Regions from separate parts of the Serratia sp. C2(1) genome, predicted to be linked through region 1. Evidence: riboswitches for the same ligand, from Rfam matches in the RefSeq annotation. Region 1 holds a riboswitch; each other region holds the start of a gene.
The links. A riboswitch is a leader RNA that binds a small molecule or an ion and turns the genes downstream of it on or off. The one in region 1 is predicted to bind thiamine pyrophosphate.
Positions count from the first base shown of each region.

Region 2: another riboswitch for thiamine pyrophosphate. It lies ahead of thiM (hydroxyethylthiazole kinase); the one in region 1 lies ahead of tenA (thiaminase II).
Region 3: another riboswitch for thiamine pyrophosphate. It lies ahead of thiC (phosphomethylpyrimidine synthase ThiC); the one in region 1 lies ahead of tenA (thiaminase II).

Region 1 is NZ_JAZFBA010000001.1:783,412-790,356, reverse strand. Features, by position in the region: gene gap (type I glyceraldehyde-3-phosphate dehydrogenase) at 1-398, opposite strand, end outside; gene V2S86_RS03635 (GlxA family transcriptional regulator) at 479-1,453, opposite strand; gene V2S86_RS03630 (SDR family NAD(P)-dependent oxidoreductase) at 1,531-2,265, opposite strand; gene V2S86_RS03625 (LLM class flavin-dependent oxidoreductase) at 2,292-3,314, opposite strand; TPP riboswitch at 3,474-3,576, shown strand; gene tenA (thiaminase II) at 3,639-4,319, shown strand; gene V2S86_RS03615 (ABC transporter ATP-binding protein) at 4,316-5,056, shown strand; gene V2S86_RS03610 (ABC transporter permease) at 5,053-5,820, shown strand; gene V2S86_RS03605 (ABC transporter substrate-binding protein) at 5,847-6,782, shown strand; gene V2S86_RS03600 (ABC transporter substrate-binding protein) at 6,853-6,945, opposite strand, start outside.
Region 2 is NZ_JAZFBA010000001.1:192,000-198,944, reverse strand. Features, by position in the region: gene gutM (transcriptional regulator GutM) at 1-31, shown strand, start outside; gene srlR (glucitol operon DNA-binding transcriptional repressor SrlR) at 115-888, shown strand; gene gutQ (arabinose-5-phosphate isomerase GutQ) at 881-1,852, shown strand; gene V2S86_RS00955 (inhibitor of vertebrate lysozyme family protein) at 1,895-2,353, opposite strand; gene thiD (bifunctional hydroxymethylpyrimidine kinase/phosphomethylpyrimidine kinase) at 2,440-3,240, opposite strand; gene thiM (hydroxyethylthiazole kinase) at 3,237-4,031, opposite strand; TPP riboswitch at 4,068-4,159, opposite strand; gene V2S86_RS00940 (GNAT family N-acetyltransferase) at 4,228-4,653, shown strand; gene V2S86_RS00935 (glycoside hydrolase family 68 protein) at 4,732-5,982, opposite strand; gene V2S86_RS00930 (class I SAM-dependent methyltransferase) at 6,329-6,945, shown strand, end outside.
Region 3 is NZ_JAZFBA010000009.1:16,625-23,569, forward strand. Features, by position in the region: gene thiE (thiamine phosphate synthase) at 1-566, opposite strand, end outside; gene thiC (phosphomethylpyrimidine synthase ThiC) at 559-2,502, opposite strand; TPP riboswitch at 2,618-2,741, opposite strand; gene rsd (sigma D regulator) at 2,781-3,284, opposite strand; gene nudC (NAD(+) diphosphatase) at 3,384-4,151, shown strand; gene hemE (uroporphyrinogen decarboxylase) at 4,191-5,255, shown strand; gene nfi (deoxyribonuclease V) at 5,265-5,951, shown strand; gene V2S86_RS24920 (YjaG family protein) at 6,000-6,590, shown strand; gene hupA (nucleoid-associated protein HU-alpha) at 6,780-6,945, shown strand, end outside.

The DNA.
Region 1 (6,945 bases):
CCCATCACGATGGTGATGTCGTCGTTTTTTGCCGGCGCCGAGATGATAACGCGCTTGGCGCCGCCTTTCGTGATGTGCACTTCGGCCTGGCTTTTGTCGGTAAAAAAGCCCGTCGCTTCGATCACGATGTCGACGCCGACGCTGTTCCACGGAATTGCGCCCGGATCTCTTTCAGAGAAAACGTGAATCGGTCTGCCATCCAGCAGCAGCTGGTTTTCACCGGCCTCGACGCTGGCGGCCAAGGTGCCTGACAGCGAGTCGTATTTCAGCAGATGCGCCAGGGTTTTGCTGTCGGTCAAATCGTTGATCGCGACTACCTGAAAGTCACTGCGCCCTAACGCCGCACGTAAAACATTGCGCCCGATTCTGCCGAAACCGTTAATGCCTACTTTGACCATGATCTACTCCTTCGTTATTGTCTCTGCCTGCCAATCTAGCCGGGAGAGACGCTTGGCGTAAATGACGTTTACAGATCAATTTACGCCAAATTGCGGGAATGAAAACGATCGCGGTACTCGGTAGGCGTCAGCTGCAGGTTTCTTTCGAACACGCGCCTCAGGTTGAGGCCATTGCCGAAGCCGGTGGTCACGGCGATATGCTCGATACCTTCCGCACTCTGCTCCAGACGCTGCCTGGCGGTATGCAAACGCCCTTCTTCGACGAATTTGGCGGGGGAAATACCGGTCTCGCGGGTGAACACGCGCGTAAAGTTTCGCGGGCTCATGGCGACCCTTTCGGCCAGTTTCTCAACGGAAAGATCGCCGTCCAGGTTTTCCAGGATCCAGGACTGGAGATCGCGGATCGGGCCAGGCGTTTTGGCCTGATTCAACGGATAGCGGCTGAACTGCAACTGGCCGCCGGGGCGGCGAAGAAACATCACCAGATCTTGCGCCACTTCGCGCGCCTGAATAAAACCGTAATCGTCTTCAACCAGCGCCAGGGTGAGATCGAAACCGGAGCTGACGCCGCCGGAGGTCCAGACCGGCCCGTCCTGAACGTAGATCGGCCCGTTTTCGACCTTCACCTTCGGGAAACGAGATTGCAGGGTATCCAGCAAGCGCCAGTGCGTCGTCGCCCGGCGTCCTTCGAGCAAACCGGCTTCGGCAAGCAGCAAGGCCCCGCCGCAAACGGAAGCGATGCGGCGTGCGTTGGGGGCGGCGCGGCGGAGCCAGCCTGCAACAAACGCGCCTTCTTCCTCGGTCGCCCCTTTTCCGGTGACAATGACAGTGTCACGTTTCTGTTCAGGGTCGAGATCGGCAAGGCGATGATCGGCCAGCAAATTCAATCCGGACGACCCATGCACCACCCGATGAGATTGCGTGGTAGCGACTTCGATCCGATAAAGCGGAGCGTCGTTGGGCCTCAAGCGGTTGGCTTGCATCAGGATGTCGGCGATACCCGCCGACTCAAACAGCATGCCCCCTTCGGGGACGATAATCAGAAATGTATGCATGGCCTTAAAATACAATTTGAGCAAAATAAGTCAACAACGCGCATTTCATGCCACCCTGGCCGCCATCGATTTTCCGCTCAGGATATCGCCAGAGCAACGCCGGTAACGCGTTCGAGTACCGCCAACAGCGCATCCTGAAAAGCCGGATCGCGCGCGGCGGCATGCGGCTCCAGGCGGCGCTGGTGATGCCAATAACCGCCGGAAACGCCGGCCTGCGCATCTGCGCGGGTCACCAACCACTCCTGCGTCAGGTGCCCCAGGCGCAGATCGTCGGGGGCGTTTTCGCCGCCCATCTTGGTCGGCACCCAACCGGGATCGACCGCACTGCTGACCACGTCCGGCCAGCGGCGGGCCACGGCGGCGGCGAGCGCCGTCACCCACAGTTTGCTGTCCGAATAGGAGACGGGGGTGCGCCCACTCCAGTCCACTTTTTCGAGCGCCGCGCGACCGTCGAAATGCATGCTGCTGCTCAGATATACCAACCGCGCCGGGCGAGCGATAAGCGCCGTCAACAGATAAGGCGCGATCACGTTGACCGCCAGCACCTGCGGCCCGGTGAAAACGCCGGCATTGTGAATGACCGCATCCGGACGTCCGATGCGGTTCACCTGTTCGGCCACCTCTCGGGTCTGCTGCAGATCAGACAAATCGCCGGTGACCGCCAGCGCGCCGCGGTCCAGCAAATCGCGCACGCCGTGGAGCCGGCCCGGCTCACGCGCATGAACGATCACCTGATGGCCTTCGCCCAGCAGGGTTGCCGCCGCCGCGCGCCCCAACCCGTCCGCCGAGCCGGTAATGAAAATACGAGACATGGCCTGCCTCCTTTATTGTTGAGACATCAACGCCAGCCCAGCGCCGGGGCGACATGGGTGAGGATCGACTCAATCACGTGCGCGTTGTAATCGACGCCCAACTGGTTAGGCACGGTTAACAGCAAGGTGTCCGCTTCGGCAATGGCTTCGTCCTGCGCCAGCTGTTTGATCAGTTCTTCCGGCTCGGCGGCGTAGCTGCGGCCGAAAATCGCCCGGGTTTGCTGGTCGATATACCCGACCTGATCGCCTTCCTTGCCGCTGCCGCCGAAGTAGCTGCGATCCTGCTGGTTCATCAGCGCAAAGATGCTGCGGCTGACCGACACGCGCGGCTCGCGCGGGTGGCCCGCTTCTTTCCAGGCGGCGCGGTAAGCGCGGATCTGCTTGGCCTGCTGAATGTGGAAAGGCTCGCCGGTTTCGTCGTTTTTCAGCGTCGAGCTTTGCAGGTTCATCCCCAGTTTTGCCGCCCACACCGCGGTGGCGTTGGAGCTGGCGCCCCACCAGATGCGGTCGCGCAGGCCGGCGGAAAAGGGTTCGATGCGCAGCAGCCCCGGCGGATTGGGGAACATCGGCTGCGGGTTCGGCTCGGCGAAGCCCTCACCGCGCAGCGCATCGAGCAGCACCTCGGTGTGGCGACGGGCCATATCGGCCTCGGTCTCGCCCTCTGCGGGCGTATAGCCAAAATAGCGCCAGCCTTCGATAACCTGCTCGGGCGAACCGCGGCTGATGCCGAGTTGCAGCCGTCCGCCTGAAATCAGATCGGCGGCTCCGGCGTCTTCCACCATATAAAGCGGGTTTTCATAGCGCATATCAATCACGCCGGTACCGATCTCAATGCGTTGGGTTTTGGCGCCGACGGCGGCCAGCAGCGGGAACGGGGAGCTGAGCTGGCGGGCGAAGTGATGCACGCGGAAATAGGCACCGTCCGCCCCGAGCGCCTCTGCAGCGACTGCAAGATCGATGGATTGCAGCAGCGCATCCGCCGCAGAACGAGTACCGGACTGTGCCGAAGGCGTCCAGTGACCAAAAGAGAGAAAGCCGATCTTCTTCATGGGAGTGTTCCTCAGAGTCAACGTTACCGGATTACAGTGCAAAAATGCCGCCGCCGGTGCCAGAAAAATCGTCGCGAATCGCACTAAACGAACCAATTGCCGCCCCCGCCGATCCCCCTCGCCCGAGCATTGTAATCAAAAAGCAAATATCGTATAACAGGCTCCTCCGAGGGGTGTCCTGTTACGGGCTGAGATGGCGCAAGCCGAACCCTTTGAACCTGATCTGGGTCATGCCAGCGAAGGGACGGGTCGGCAATCACGCTCTCGGTCATTGCCTGTTCATACCTCAGCGCGCCCGGATCTCCACTCACTTTTGGAGGTCCCATGTTTACTCCCCTTTTCGATAACGGTCTTTACGGACGGCTGCGCCAACAGGCAGGCGCGGACTGGCAGGACTACGTTGCCCACCCTTTTATTCGGCAACTGGCCGCCGGCACGCTGCCTGAATCCGCATTCCGCCGCTATCTGACCCAGGATTACCTGTTCCTGATCCATTTCGCCCGCGCCTACGCCCTGCTGGTCAGCAAGCTACGCACGCTGCCGGAGATGCGCGCGGCCACCGCTTCGCTCAATGCCATCGTCGCCGAACTGCCTTTGCACCTGGCTTACTGCGCCGGTTGGGGGCTGGGCGAACCCGAGATTGCCGCCGAACCCGAGGCGACGGAAACCCTGAACTACACCCGCTATGTGCTCGATATCGGCCACTCCGGCGATGCGCTGGATCTGCTGGCCGCGCTGATGCCTTGCGTCGCAGGCTATGCCGAGATTGGTCTGCGCCTGCTTGACGACCCGGCGACGGTGATGGAGGGCAATCCTTACGCCTCGTGGATCCGCAACTATGGCGATAAAAACTATCTGGCCGGCGTGCAGGCGGCTCTCGATCTGCTGGAGAGCGTGGGCCACCAGCGTGGCGCAGAAAGCCGCTTTGCCGAGCTTGCGGAGATTTTCACCACCGCCACCCGGCTGGAGTCCGCCTTCTGGCAGATGGGGTTGAACGCCTCATGAGTGACCGCATCGCGCCGCCCGGCATTCAGGTGCGGGATCTCAGCCTGCGCTTTGGCCGGCAGGTGATTTTCGATCGGCTGAGTTTCGATATTGCCGGCGGCAGCGTTGTCGCCCTGCTCGGCGCCAGCGGCACGGGCAAAACCAGCCTGCTGAAGATTATCGCCGGGCTGATGCTGCCCACCGCCGGTGAAGTGACCGGCAGCGATGGCCTGCCGATAGCCGGCCGCATCGCCTATATGGGGCAAAAAGACCTGCTCTATCCGTGGCTGACCGTCGCCGAAAATATCAGCCTCGGTGCGCGGCTGCGCGGCGAAAAAGCCGACCGGGAATGGGCCGGGCATCTGCTCGAGCGCGTGGGGCTGAGCGGTTACGCCAAAGCCCTGCCCTCGGCCTTGTCCGGCGGTATGCGCCAGCGCGCCGCCATCGCACGCACGCTGTATGAACGCCAGCCGATTGTACTGATGGACGAGCCCTTCTCGGCGCTGGACGCCATCACCCGCGCCATGATCCAAACCCTGGCGGCCGAGCTGCTGGCGCAGCATACCGTACTGTTGATTACCCATGACCCGATGGAAGCCTGCCGTCTGAGCCATCGCCTGCTGGTGCTTTCCCGCTACCCCGCCGGCATTGACGATACGCATGTCATCGGCGGCCTGCCGCCGCGCGCGCCGGACAATCCCCATCTGCTGAAAAGCCAGGGCGAACTGTTGGCGCAACTGATGAGGGCCGCCGAATGACGCTACGGGTTGAAAACCGCCTGCCGCGGGTGCGCCGCAGCCTGACGGTGTTCGCTGGTTTGTTGCTGCTGTGGTGGCTCATCACGTTGGGAGATATTCCCGCTTTTTTGCTGCCTTCGCCTTCTGCGGTAGCGCAGGCGCTGTGGAGCGGGCGCGCCTATCTCGCTTATCACACGCTGATCACCGCCTCGGAGATTGCCTGCGGGCTGGGGATTGGGGTGTTGCTCGGCGCGGCGCTGGCGCTGTGCATGATCTATTCACCCCGGCTGCAACGCTGGCTGATGCCACTGGTACTGACCAGCCAGGCGATACCGGTGTTTGCGCTGGCACCGCTGCTGGTGCTGTGGTTCGGCTTCGGCATGAGCGCCAAAGTGGCGATGGCGGTACTGGTGATCTTCTTCCCGGTCACCTCCGCGTTCTTTGATGGGCTGCGCCGGGTCAATAACGATTATCTCGATCTGGCCCGCACCATGGGCGCTTCCCCCTGGGCACAACTGCGGCATGTGCGGCTGATGGCGGCGCTGCCGGCCTTTGGTTCCGGGTTGCGCATGGCCGCCGCCGTCGCCCCCATCGGCGCGATTATCGGCGAATGGGTCGGCTCGGCGGAAGGGTTGGGCTACGTGATGCTGAACGCCAACGCGCGCATGCAGACCGACGTCTGCTTTGCCGCGCTGTTTATTCTGGTGCTGATGACCGTCTTGCTGTGGATGACGGTGGATGCGCTGCTGCTGCGCCTGATCGCCTGGGCGCCGGAAAACGACTGATAACTTTTTAACGACTGGGGTAAGAAATGATCAAGCAAACCTTCTGCGGGCTGATGCTCAGCGCCGCTCTGGCCGGCAATGCTGCCGCCGCCGAAAAACTGACGCTGGTGCTCGACTGGTATATCAATCCCGATCACGCACCCATCATGGTGGCCGAGCAAATTGGCGCCTTCAAGGCCGAAGGCCTCGAGGTCAAGATTGTGTCCCCTTCCGATCCTGCGCTGCCGCCGCGCCTGGTGGCGGCAAAACAGGCCGATCTTGCCATCACCTATCAGCCGCAATTGCACTTCTTCGCCGATCAGGGCCTGCCGTTGGTGCGTGTAGGCACCCTGATTAACTCGCCGCTCAATACCCTGATGACACTGGATAAAAGCATCACCTCGCCGGCGGATCTCAAGGGCAAAAAAATCGGCTATTCCGTCAGCGGCATCGAGCAGGCCACGCTGGCCACCATGGCCAAACATGCGCATCTTGACCCGAACGACATGAAGCTGATTAACGTCAATTTCCAACTGACCAGCGCCCTGCTAGCGGGCCAGGTCGATGCGGTGATCGGCGGTTATCGCAACATTGAAGCGCTGGAGCTGAAACTGCAGGGGAAAAATCCGGTGGTGTTCAACGTCGAGGACTACGGCGTGCCGGCCTATGACGAACTGATCATCGTCGCCAACCGCGACGCGGTAGCCGAGCCGAAGATCAGGAAATTCCTCGCCGCGCTGAAAAAAGGCAACGATTACCTGCAGGCTCACCCACAGGAAACCTGGCTGGCCTTCGCCAAAACCCATCCGGAGCTGAACACCGAACTGAACAAGCAGGCGTGGCAGACAACTTTGCCGCTGTTCGCCACCGATCCGGCCAGGCTGGACACCGCGCGCTACCAGGCTTACGAACAGTTCCTGTTCGACAATAAGCTGATCAAGAAAATCACCCCGGTGGCGCAATACGCCGTGGAACTGCATTAAGGGTTATTCGCGGGGGGGGCTGTCTGCAGCGCCCCTCCCCTTGAACCACAAAAACCCGTTGCCAACCGCCTCACGCCGCTGGCGCCACCGTCACATCGCCCTGGCCGCTGCGCTTGAGCGCCTGCTGCACCAACCCGCTGGCCTTGCATCTTTCCACAAAACA
Region 2 (6,945 bases), 590 kb from region 1:
ACTATCGTTAGCGATTGCCCCTAAATCATGATATTTTCACATTAAAAGACATTACCTTTCATATTGAATTGTTCGCTGAAGGGAAATGCCCACCTCTTGTGAACGGGAATCGCGATGAAACCAAAGCAGCGGCAGGCCGCTATCCTTGAATATCTGCAGCGGCATGGCAAAACGGCAGTGGACGCCCTGGCCGAACATTTCTCCACCACCGGCACCACCATCCGCAAGGATCTCACCCTGCTGGAAGACGAAGGCGAGGTGATACGCACCTACGGCGGCGTGGTGCTCAGCCGCGACGACGGCGACCAGCCGATCGACCGTAAAACCCATATCAACAGCGAAAAGAAACGCCAAATCGCTTACGCCGCCATCAAGCTGATTAACGACGGCGACTCGCTGATTTTCGACGCCGGCAGCACGGTGCTGCAAATGGTGCCGCATCTGGCGCAGTTCAATAACATCACGGTGATGACCAACAGCCTGCATATCGTCAACGCGCTGGTGGAGCTGGACAACGACCAAACCATCCTGATGCCCGGCGGCACCTACCGCAAAAAATCGGCCTCGTTCCACGGCAGCCTGGCGGAGTCGGCGTTCCAGAAGTTCAGCTTCGACAAACTGTTTATTGGCGCGGACGGGGTCGATCTCAACGCCGGCGTCACCACCTTTAACGAGGTGCACAACGTCAGCAAGGCGATGTGCGAGGCTGCCAGCCGCATTATCCTGCTGGTGGATTCGTCGAAATTCGGCCGCAAAAGCCCAAACGTGGTGTGCGACCTGAGCGCCGTGGATACGCTGATCACCGATAAAAACATCAATCCGGATTACCTCGCCGCGCTGCAAGCGAAAGGCATCAATATCATTCTGGTAGGAGATTCCGATGAGTAACGCTACTGCCCTGCTGGCCTTTGCCCGCGAAACGCTGGAAATTGAGCTGACCGAAGCGCAGCGCCTGCTGGCGCGCCTGGACGACAATTTCGTCTGCGCCTGCGAACTGCTGTTGAACTGCCGGGGCAAGGCGGTGATTTCCGGCATCGGCAAATCCGGCCATATCGGCAAAAAAATTGCCGCCTCGCTGGCCAGCACCGGCACTCCGTCGTTCTTCGTCCACCCTGCGGAGGCGCTGCACGGCGATCTCGGCATGATCGGCGCCGACGACGTGGTGGTGTTTATCTCCTATTCCGGCCGCGCCAAGGAGCTGGATTTGATCTTGCCGCTGTTGGCGGAAAATAACATCCCGGTGATCGCCATTACCGGCGGCAAAGAGTCGCCGCTGGCGCTGGCCGCCGCCTGCGTGCTGGACATCAGCGTCGAACGTGAGGCCTGCCCGATGGGGCTGGCGCCCACCTCCAGCGCGGTCAATACGCTGATGATGGGCGACGCACTGGCGATGGCATTGATGCGCCAACGCGGGTTCAACGCCGAAGACTTTGCCCGTTCCCATCCGGGCGGCAGCCTGGGCGCACGCCTGTTGAATCGGGTACACCACCTGATGCGCACCGGCGATCGCCTGCCGCAGGTCAGTGAAAACGCCAATGTGATGGAAGCGATGCTCGAACTGAGCCGCACCGGGCTGGGATTGGTACCGGTGTGCGATGCGCAGCAAAAAGTGGTGGGGGTGTTTACCGACGGCGACCTGCGCCGCTGGCTGGTGAAAGGCAATAGCCTGCAGGATGCGTTGGGCCCGGCCATTACCCGCCCCGGCTACCGCTTGCCGGAACAGTGGCGCGCCGGAGAAGCGCTGGAGGCATTGCACGAACAGCACATCAGCGCCGCGCCGGTGGTCAATCTGGATGGCGTGCTGGTGGGCGCGATCAACCTGCACGATCTGCATCAGGCCGGCATTGGCTGAGTGCGTTACCTCGGGGCGCAGGCAGTTGCGCCCCAGGTCGTTTTATTTCCAGTCGGGATTGCTCTCGAACTGTTTTTTCAGCAGCGCCTTCATGTTTTCGTCCGGCTTGCCCAGCCATTGGTATTTGGCGTACTGCTTCGGATGATCAACCGCTTCCGGCTTATCTGCCACCTCGACGCGCACGCCCCAGGCCTGGGATTTGTCTTCTTTAAACGCCACGATCAAAAAGTTGTTGGCGCAGTCGTGCGGCTTGCACAGATTGCCCACCAGGTAGTTCTGCCCCTTCCAGCTCAGGCTTTGCGCCGGAGTGGAAGTGCCCATCCCCTTGCGCGCCCAGCCCGGCAGGCGAGCCTGCCCCTTCACCATGTTCTGCCAGCTGGTTTGATAGCCCGGCTGCTGGATCACGTCCGAGGTGGTAACAATCTGCTGGGCAACGCTGCCCGCACTGAGGCTGAGTAACGCGCCGAAGATGGCGCAGCGAAGTGCGTTTTGTCCTGTCATGGCCTTCTCCCTTGGTTAAATCCGCTCGTACCCGGCGAGCGCCGGGCATGGATCCAGTCTGACCACAACAACGACAAAAAGTTGAATCACCACCACGCGTGAAAATGATGTACCGGCCCGATACCGTGCCCCACTTCCAGGGTATCTGCCTGCTGCAATGCCTTTTGCAGATAGTCCTTGGCGGCGGCGACCGTGCCGGCCCAGTCTTCATGACGCGGGCGCAACGCAGCCAGCGCAGCGGAAAGCGTGCAGCCGGTGCCGTGCGTATGACGAGTCGCCACGCGCGGTGCAGTGAAGCGCAGTTCCTGCCCCGCGCTGAACAACCAGTCCGGGCTTTCGTTTTCGCTGAGGTGGCCGCCCTTCATCAGCACCGCCTGGCACCCCATGGCCAGCAACGCCCGGCCCTGTTCGCGCATCTGTTGCTCATTTTCCGCCGGGGCGCACGCCAGCAGGGCCGCCGCCTCCGGCAGGTTCGGCGTGATGATCGACACCTGCGGCAGCAGTTCGCGGCGGATAGACTCTACCGCCTCCGGCGCCAGCAGGGGATCGCCGCTTTTCGCCAGCATCACCGTGTCCAGCACCACGAACGGCGGCCGGTAATGCCGCAGGCGTTCGGCCACCGCCTGCACGATATCGGCGTTGGCCAGCATGCCGATCTTGGCGCTGTCGATGCGCACGTCGCTGAATACCGAATCCAACTGGGCGGCGACAAACGCCGGATCGATGTTATATACCGACTGTACGCCACGAGTATTTTGCGCCACCAGCGCGGTGATCACGGAAGTGCCGTAAGCCCCCAGTGCAGAAAAGGCTTTCAGATCGGCCTGGATGCCGGCGCCGCCGCTCGGATCGGTGCCGGCGATGGTCAAAGCGTTAATCCGTTTCATTGCAGCTCCTCCGCACGCAGTTGATACAGGGCGTCGAGGAACGCCGGGGTAAAGCTGCCCGGCCCCGTAGCCCGGTGCGTGGCCCGCTCGCCGCAAAGCGACATCACCCGGCAAGCGGTCGCGACGTTGTCCAGCCGATCGCCCGACAGGCTGCAAAATGCCGCCACCACCGCCGACAGCGCGCAACCTGTGCCCACCACCCGCGTCATCAGCGCATCGCCACCGGCGACCGCCCAGTCGCGCCGGCCATCGGTGATGTAATCCACCACGCCGGTTACCGCCACCACCGCGCCGCTGAGCTGCGCCAGTTCCCGTGCCGCCGGCAAAGCCGCCAGCGAGTCGTCGGTGCTGTCTACGCCGCGCCCGGCGCTCTGCCGGCCGCTCAGCGCCATAATTTCAGACGCGTTGCCCCGGATCGCCGCCGGCTTCTCGCCCAGCAAACGACGGGCAAAGGCGGTGCGGTACGCCAACCCGCCTACCGCCACCGGATCCAGCGTCCAGGGCGTTCCCGCCAAATTGGCGGCTTCTACCGCCACCAGCATGGATTCGGCGCGCGAGGCATTGAGAGTACCGATGTTGATTAACAGGGCACTCGCCATCTGGCTGAACTGCGCCGCTTCGGTCGGTTCCACCACCATCGCCGGGGAAGCGCCAAGCGCCAGCAATACGTTAGCCGTCAGCTCCTGCACCACTTCGTTGGTCAGGCAGTGAATCAGCGGGGGCTGTTGTTTGAATTGGGTCAGACAGGCCGCGGCGCGGGCGCCGGGTAAAGCATCAGGTCGAGCGAACATATTCCTCCCAACCGGCGTTCAAGAAGGCGGGTACCGGTTGGGGCACCGAGACTTCCCTACGCTGGCATAATCCAGATCAGGTAATACGGGTAAAATCTCAGCCCCTTGGGGCACCCCGAGTCAAGGAGGCCATTATTGGGGTTGCTGCCGGTGAGGTCAATCGCGCTATAGTGTCAAAAAACAAAAAGGAGCTGCCATGCAAACAAGACCCTACCGAGAAGCCGATCGCCCGTTCTTGCGCACCCTTTATCTGGCTGCGCGCAAGGCGGCGTTCACGTGGCGCGATACCGAAGATTACCGGCTGGAGGATTTCGACCGCTCGACGCTGGGCGAGGATATCTGGGTGGCGGAAGATCAGGGAAAACTGCTGGGGTTCGTGTCGATCTATCGCCAGGATAACTTTATTCACAACCTGTATGTCGATCCTCACTTGCCGCCACGCGGCGTCGGCACGGCCCTGCTGCAAGCGGCGGAGCGAACCTTTACCGCGACCGGCTCGCTGAAATGCCTGGTGAAAAACGAGAAGGCGCTGGCGTTTTACCATAAGCATGGCTGGCAAAAGATCACCACCGGCAACGACGGCGGCGAAGAATACTACCTGCTGCATTCGCCTAAAAAATAGTCTTGTCTGCTGTGAACCAAACCTGAAAAGGCCTGACATCGTCAGGCCTCTGGAGCGGCTCAGGCTACAAGCCGCGGGTTACCCTTGCAAAACGATATCCTGCATCGCAGGGATATAACCGTAATCATAGACCTCGCGTACAAAGGAACGGTCGCCTTCCAGCACAATGCGTACCGTTGGCGCCTCAGTCCCGCCGATACGGTAATCTTCGCCGACGGTCGGCACGCTGTCGATAAACGACGTCACCAAACCATTCGGCATCACGCAGTGCGAATACGTCTGGAAAGGCTGTTCCGGCGGGTTACCCAGTACCAGGCCTGAGGCGTTCATCGGCGTGTAAGGCCCGGTCAGGCTATCGCTGACAAAACCGTATACCCCATCCGGCCCGGTCAGCCCTTCGGCATAGGTGAACTTATGGCTGATGGTGAACAGGTAATACTTGCCGTCCTGGAACACGTAGTGCGGGCGTTCGGTCTGATCGTTGACGCCCACCGCCGTGACCAGCGGCGGCAAAATCTCCCACTCTTCACCGCTGTGATCCTTCGCCACCGCCAGGCCGATACAGCCCACCTGGAAACGTGCGCCGCCCACCTCTTCATGGCCCGGCGGCACCAGCCCCAACTCATCCGGACCAACCACATGCGAACCGCGATCGCCGGCTACGTTGCCTTCGAACACCATATACAGCTTGCCATCCTGCGGATCGATAAACGGGCTTGGGTCACGGAAGTTCCAGTAGGCATTCTGCGCTTCGGTCTGGTAATACACCCCATCGGCCTCGAACAGCGATTTCACCTCGTTGAAGTCCTGCAGTTGCACGCCGTCATCCGACGTCACAATGCGGCCGCGCACTTTGGCAATGGTGGCACCCGGTGTCACGCAGGTGTAATACAGGTCGATGTCGCCTTCGTTATTCAACAAGATCGGGGTACCGGCCCATTCACGCGTCGTCGGTGAAACCCCTTCCGCCATCACCCGGCCGCCGAAGATCCAGTCTTTGCCGGTACGGGAATACCAGTAACACATGCGTGCACGGCCGTGGCGATCTTCCCAGTCACGCTTGATGTCGTAATTGCCATTGCCATCAATATACTGGGGGTCATGCGGATGGCGATCGGCGGTCAGCGTCAAAATCACTGACCAGCCGTTGACGGAGACCACGGTGCCATCCAGGGTGCGCAGCGGCATGGTGTCCCAAATGAACACGCTGTCACTCATTACCGGAAAATCGGCGCTCACCAAAGGTTGCGTGGTGGTCGGATCCTTTTCGTTGACTTTCAGCGCCTCTGCGCGGGTCCAAATGGTCGGTTTGTAATTTACGTTTGTCATAATGATTTCCTCTTAGCAAGTAGGCTCCCCCATGCCGGGAACGACGGCGGCAGGAGCACGATGAGCGCGGCAAAATTTGGCACGCTGCGGCTGATGAGTGGCCGTGTCGCTATATTGCTAAATCGGTTTGGCTAATGCATGCGGTTAGGTTTGTGTGAGGCGCCAGACAAACCCTAAAGGTAAGAATGGCGAAATGAGTGGGTTAAGAGAGGGACAACCGGGTTAGCCGCTGTGAGCCGAGAGCCTTTCAGCGCTGCCAAACGTCAATGCAATAATGCGAATGGATTTCATTTGCGTTAAAGACTATCCTCCGGTTTATCTCTTACAGGCTATTCAAGGAATGGACATGCAACATCAAACGGATACCCGTTTCCCGGACGCCGCGGCGGCGGACTACGATCGCCGTATTCTGACGCTGGTACCCGGCTATCAGTTCGCCCAGTCGCTGCTGACCGCCACCCTGGCGCAGACGTTACCGCCGCAGGCGCGGCTGCTGCTGGCCGGTTGCGGCACCGGCAGCGAACTGATTGCGTTGGCGGATATCGGCCCGCAATGGCTTTTCAGCGCCGTGGAACCTTCCGCCGGCATGCTGGCGGCTGCACGAAGCAAGGCGGAAATGGCAGGCTGTGAACCGCGAGTCACCTTCCACCAGCAACTGCTGTCTCAGGCGCCGCAAGGGCTGCACGACGCCGCCGTTTGTTCGCTGGTGCTGCACTTTATTGCCGATGACGGCGCCAAGCAGGCCTTCCTGCAACAGTTGGCCGCACGGTTGTCGCCAGGTGCGCCGCTGCTGCTGTTCGACTATCAGCCGGATGGCCTGCCGGTCAGCCACTATCAGCATTGGCTGCAAAGCGCCGGGCATTCCCTCGACGGCGCACGTGAGGTGATTGAACGCACCCGCAGCAACTGGCATCCGCTAACGGCGCAGCGCGCCCGATTGCTGCTGACGGAAAGCGGTTTTAC
Region 3 (6,945 bases), on a different contig from region 1:
CTAACCACCGCCACGCTGCCGACGCCGCAATCCAGCACCGCCGTCACGCGATCAATCCCGATCCCGCCGATCGCTACCGTTGGATAGTCACCCAGTCCGGCGACATGGCGTTTCAGCTCAGCCAGGCCTTGGGGCTCGGAAGGCATCTCTTTGGTCTGGGTCGGGAAGATGTGCCCCAGTGCGATATAGGAAGGTTTCACCGCTATCGCCCGGGCTAATTCGGCATCGTCATGAGTGGATACGCCAAGCCGTAATCCTGCCCGATGGATTGCCGCCAGATCGGTGGTATCCAAATCTTCCTGGCCGAGGTGCACGCCATAGGCGCCGTGCTTGATCGCCAGTTGCCAGTAATCGTTGATAAATAGCCGGGCGTGATAGCGCTTGCCGAGGGCAATGGCGGCGGCGATATCATCCTCGACCTGTTCATCCGGCAAATCCTTGATGCGCAGCTGGATCGTGGTCACGCCCGCCTCCAGCAGGCGGGCAATCCATTCAACGCTGTCGACGACCGGGTATAATCCCAGCCTGTGCGGCGTGGCGGGGAAAGGCGTGGCGATTTCAGTCATTGTTCATCTCCTCCTGCAGGGTATCGGCGCTGTGGTACAACTCGCTACCCCGTGAGCGGAACTCGGCTGACATCTTCTCCATGCCGGTTAGCTGCACCTCTATCGGCTTGGCAGCCTCCTGCGCGGCGGCGTAGTCGCGGACCTCTTGCGAGATCTTCATCGAGCAGAACTTCGGCCCGCACATTGAGCAGAAGTGGGCGATTTTTCCGGATTCCTGCGGCAGGGTTTCGTCGTGGTAGGCTCGGGCGGTGGCGGGATCGAGCGCCAGGTTGAATTGATCTTCCCAGCGGAATTCGAAGCGAGCTTTGGACATGGCGTTATCGCGGATTTGCGCGCCCGGATGCCCTTTGGCCAGGTCGGCGGCGTGGGCGGCAATTTTGTAGGTGATCAATCCCTGCTTCACGTCTTCTTTGTTTGGCAGACCGAGGTGTTCCTTCGGCGTGACGTAGCACAGCATGGCGCAGCCGAACCAGCCGATCATCGCGGCCCCTATGCCGGAGGTGAAGTGGTCATAACCCGGTGCAATATCGGTAGTCAGCGGGCCCAGGGTATAGAACGGCGCTTCGTGGCAGTGTTCCAGCTCTTCGGTCATGTTGCGGCGGATCATCTGCATCGGCACGTGGCCAGGGCCCTCGATCATCACCTGCACGTCATATTCCCAGGCAATTTTTGTCAGTTCGCCCAGCGTGTGCAGTTCGGCGAACTGCGCTTCGTCGTTGGCGTCCTGAATCGAGCCGGGGCGCAGGCCGTCACCCAGCGACAGCGATACGTCATAGGCGGCGCAGATTTCACAAATTTCGCGGAAGTGTTGATACAGGAAGTTTTCCTGATGATGCGACAGGCACCATTTGGCCATGATCGAACCGCCACGGGAGACGATGCCGGTCAGGCGTTTGGCGGTCATCGGCACGTAACGCAGCAGCACACCGGCATGGATAGTGAAGTAGTCGACGCCTTGCTCGGCCTGCTCCAGCAGCGTATCGCGGAACATTTCCCAGGTCAGATTCTCCGCCACACCGTTCACTTTTTCCAACGCCTGATAGATCGGCACCGTACCGATCGGTACCGGGCTATTGCGCAGGATCCATTCGCGGGTTTCGTGGATATAGCGGCCGGTGGACAAATCCATCACGGTGTCCGCACCCCAGCGGGTGGACCACACCAGCTTCTCCACTTCTTCTTCAATCGACGAAGTCACTGCGGAATTGCCGATATTGGCGTTGACCTTCACCAGGAAGTTACGGCCGATGATCATCGGTTCGGCTTCCGGGTGGTTGATATTGGCGGGGATGATGGCACGTCCGGCGGCCACTTCCTGACGAACGAATTCCGGCGTGATGTTTTGCGGCAGGTTAGCGCCCCAGCTTTGGCCGGGATGCTGGTGGCGCAACACTTCACCACGGATGCGCTCACGGCCCATGTTTTCGCGGATGGCGATGAATTCCATTTCCGGGGTGACGATGCCGGCGCGCGCGTAGTGCAACTGGGTGACGCATTTGCCCGTCTGAGCTTTGCGCGGCTGCGGCAGATGCTCGAAGCGCAGATGATCCAGCCCTTCGTCCGCCAGGCGCTGCTGGGTGAACCCGGAACTGACGCCTTTGAGGGCCTCGGTATCGCCACGTTCTTCGATCCAGCCGGCGCGCAGTTTCGCCAGGCCGCGGTGCACATCGAGTTCGGATTGCGGATCGCCGTACGGGCCGGCGGTGTCGTATACCGGGATAGCTTCGTTCTGCTCGTATTGCGGGTTGTTTTTGTCGCCGCCAATCAGCGTCGGGCTGAGCTGGATTTCACGCATCGGGACCCGCACATCGCTGCGCGAGCCTTGCAGATAGATGCGGTGTGAATTGGGAAAGGATACGCCCTGCAGAGTGTCGATAAACTGCTGGGCTTCTTCGCGCTGCTCTTTACGAGCGCGTGGTTTTTTAACGTTAGACATAGCAAATTCCTACCAGTGTAATGAGTTGGGAAAATTGCTTGTCTGGAGCTCGGAGGGAGTAATGATGCTGGCCGGCAAGGCGGGGGTATCCCCGTTCGGGAAGCCCTGCCTGTGGCGATAGATTACTCTTGTTCCCTTCGCGGGTATTAACCCGATCAGGTTCCGCGGATCCCGAATTAACGGTCTCAGCCTGGCCAATTTGATGAGCAAATCAGCGCTAGGCACTCCGACAAGATGCCCTCCAGTATAGGAGGGATAATAAAAAAAACTACAAAATTCTAACGCGTCTGATCCAGTGCTTTATCCGACAGAGGTTGCTGCGAGGCTTCCGTCGCCAGTTGGATCAACTTATCTTCCAGGGTAAAACGTGCAGCAAGCGTTTCGCCGATATCCGACAGCGCCTGGTGGAGTTCCATGCACACGTCCTGATCGATATCTACTTCGGTATAGCGATCGTGGAAAGCCATGATCTGCTCGGTATTGACCCAAAGTTTGGGGTAGATGTTCACCGATAGCGCCATTTTCGGACTGGGTGCGCCTTCCACTTGTTTGATAATTCTGTCATAGATATGAAAATGCCCGGCAGAGAGATAATCCACCAAATTATGGCAAAAGTTCTCCAGCGCTTTTTCATTCAGCGGCGTATGCTTTTCTTTGTTCGGTTTGATGCCCACGAGGGTGCAATAGGCGACAAGCAACTGCTTGCGTGCCTGAAGCCATTGATCAACTAATTCATTACTACCACCAACGCGCTGAGTCAGGCTTTCCAAACGGTTGAGCATGTTTGACTCCGTAAGTAATAAAAAGTAACAGTAAGTTATTAAAATGTAACAAGGCCGATTTGTAGAGTGCCAGTGAAGCTGAGGTTGTGCAACAACGATATGGAACTTGCATTAACGGGTAATGAAAATGGCTGGTGGATCGTCAGCCATGAAAGCAAACTTTGGTTACCGCACGGTGAATTGCCGTTCGGTTCGGCGGCGGCGTTTTCCCTGCAGGGGCGAATGGCGCGCACCATTGGCGAGTGGGAAGGGCTGCCGGTGTGGCTGGTGCGTCAGACGATGCCGCAGGATATGGGCTCGGTGCGTCAACTGCTCGAGCTCGATCGCGGGTTGTTTCAGCTTGCCGGGCGCGGCGTGCAACTGGCCGACTTTTACCGCTCTCATCGCTTCTGCGGTTATTGCGGCCATGAGATGCACCTCAGCCGTACCGAGAGCGCCTGCCTGTGCGGCCACTGCCGGGAGCGTTACTACCCGCAGATTGCACCCTGCGTAATCGTCGCTATTCGGCGTGACGATGAGATCCTGCTGGCGCAGCATGTGCGTCATCGCGGCGGCATTCATACTGTGCTGGCCGGTTTTGTCGAGGTCGGCGAAACGCTGGAACAGGCGGCCGCGCGCGAGGTGATGGAAGAAAGTAATATTGAAATCAAAAACCTGCGTTATGTCACTTCTCAACCCTGGCCGTTCCCGCATTCGCTGATGATGGCCTTTATGGCCGATTACCACCGCGGTGAGATTCGTCACGATCCGAAAGAGCTGCTGAACGCCGGATGGTACCGTTATGACCAGTTGCCGCTGTTGCCGCCACCCGGCACCGTGGCGCGCCGCCTGATAGAGGACACCGTAGCCTTATGCCGTGAGCAATAAATCGCTACAATAACGGCAGATGAATAAGGGAGCCCTATGATGAATGAGTTGAAGAACGATCGTTACCTGCGCGCGCTGCAACGTATGCCGGTGGATGTGACCCCCGTATGGATGATGCGTCAGGCCGGTCGTTATTTGCCGGAGTACAAAGCCACCCGCGCTCAAGCCGGCGATTTCATGTCGCTGTGCAAGAACGCGGAGTTGGCCTGTGAGGTTACGCTGCAACCGCTGCGCCGCTATGCGCTGGATGCCGCCATTCTGTTCTCCGATATCCTCACCATTCCCGATGCCATGGGGCTGGGCCTGTATTTCGAAGCCGGTGAAGGCCCGCGCTTCTCTTCGCCCATCACCAGCCGTGCCGACGTGGACAAACTGCCGGCGTTCGATCCGGAAGTGGAACTGGGCTATGTGATGAACGCGGTACGCACCATCCGTCGCGAACTGAAAGGCGAAGTGCCGCTGATTGGCTTCTCCGGCAGCCCGTGGACGCTGGCGACCTATATGGTGGAAGGTGGCAGCAGCAAGGCCTTTACCAAGTTGAAAAAAATGATGTACGCCGAGCCGGCCACGCTGCATTTGCTGCTGGATAAGCTGGCGGACAGCGTCATTTTGTATCTTAACGCCCAGATTAAAGCCGGCGCGCAGTCGGTGATGATCTTCGATACCTGGGGTGGCGTGCTGACTGGCCGCGACTATCGCGAATTCTCGCTGCATTACATGCACAAGATTGTCGACGGGTTGCTGCGTGAAAACGACGGCCGCCGCGTGCCGGTCACGTTATTCACCAAAGGCGGCGGCCAGTGGCTGGAAGCGATGGCGGCGACCGGTTGCGACGCGCTGGGCCTGGACTGGACTACCGATATCGCGGATGCGCGCCGTCGCGTAGGCGACAAAGTGGCGCTGCAGGGGAATATGGATCCGTCCATGCTGTACGCATCGCCTGAACGCATCGGCCAGGAAGTGGAAACCATTCTTGCCGGTTTCGGCCACGGCGAAGGCCACGTGTTCAATCTGGGCCACGGCATTCATCTGGACGTACCGCCAGAAAACGCGGGCGTCTTTGTGGAGGCCGTTCACGCTCAATCGGCGAAATATCATCGCTAAGGACGAAATGTGATTGATACCCAAGCCCTGCGCGCAGAGCAGTTGCAGCGCGCGTCTGAAGTCATTCGCCACGATGATTTTCTGGTCGATACACCGGCGTTTATCGCCGGTGCCGATGTGGGTTTCGAGCAGGAAGGGTCGGTGACGCGAGCCGCCATCGCCATCCTGCGGTATCCGTCGCTGGAACTGGTTGAATACCAGATTGCCCGTGTGGCGACTACCATGCCCTATATTCCGGGGTTTCTTTCATTCCGCGAATATCCCGCGTTGCTTGCCGCGTGGGAACGGCTGCAACAGAAGCCGGACCTGGTTTTTGTCGACGGTCATGGCATCTCGCATCCGCGCCGTCTGGGCGTCGCCAGCCACTTTGGGTTGTTGGTCAATGTGCCGACCATCGGCGTGGCGAAGAAGCGTCTGTGCGGTAAATTCGCTCCTCTGGATGCCGCGGCCGGTGCGCTGGCGCCGCTGGAGGATAAAGGCGAACAGCTTGGCTGGGTGTGGCGCAGCAAGGCGCGCTGCAACCCGTTGTTTATCGCCACCGGCCACCGTGTAAGCGCCGACAGCGCCTTGGCCTGGGTACAGCGCTGCATGGCGGGTTACCGTTTACCTGAACCCACGCGCTGGGCCGATGCCATCGCCTCGCGCCGGCCGGCCTTCCAGCGCTGGCTGCAACAGCATCCAGAGGTGTCGCAATGATCGATTTCGGGTACACTGCGGCGCAGATAACGCGTAAGAGAGTGAACAATGCTACGTAACCCGATTCATTTACGTCTGGAAAAGCTTGAAAGCTGGCAACATTTGACCTTTATGGCCAGTTTGTGCGAGCGTATGTATCCGAATTACCAGATGTTCTGCCTGCAGACCGAGTTCGGCGATCCGGCCATTTACCGTCGTATTCTGGATTTGGTGTGGGAAACTCTGGTGGTGAAGGATGCCAAGGTCAACTTTGACAGCCAGCTGGAGAAGTTGGAAGAGGCAATACCTTCGGCAGAAGATTACGATCTTTACGGCGTTTACCCGGCGATTGACGCCTGTATCGCATTAGGGGAACTGATCCATTCGCGGCTCAGCGGGGAGACGCTGGAGCACGCCATTGCCATTAGCGAAACGTCAATTCGTACCGTGGCGATGTTGGAAATGACTCAGGCCGGTAAAGAAATGACCGACGATGAGTTGAAGGTTTTGCCTGCGGTAGAGGAAGAATGGGACATTCAATGGGAGATTTTCCGCCTGTTGGCTGACTGTGAAGAGCGCGATTTAGAGCTGATCAAAGGGTTGCGTTCGGACCTCCGCGAGGCCGCGGTAAGTAATATCGGGATAAATTTAACGCAATAAGGCAAGAAAACGTGATTTAACGCCTGATTTGTCATGCCTTAAGGCTTCACATCCGCACCCTGTCTGGTCTACATTTGGGGGGCGTAAAAAAAGTGGCTATCGGTGCGTGTATGCAGGAGGGTGCTGTCAATCGGCATATCCGTCGCACTCGATGCTTTGCAAACGATAAACACACTGTAAGGATAACTTATGAACAAGACTCAACTGATTGATGTAATCGCGGACAAGGCTGACCTTTCCAAAGCACAAGCTAAACTGGCTCTGGAATCTACCCTGGCTGCTATTACTGAGTCTCTGAAAGAAGGTGATGCAGTACAATTGGTTGGTTTCGGTACTTTCAAAGTGAACCATCGTA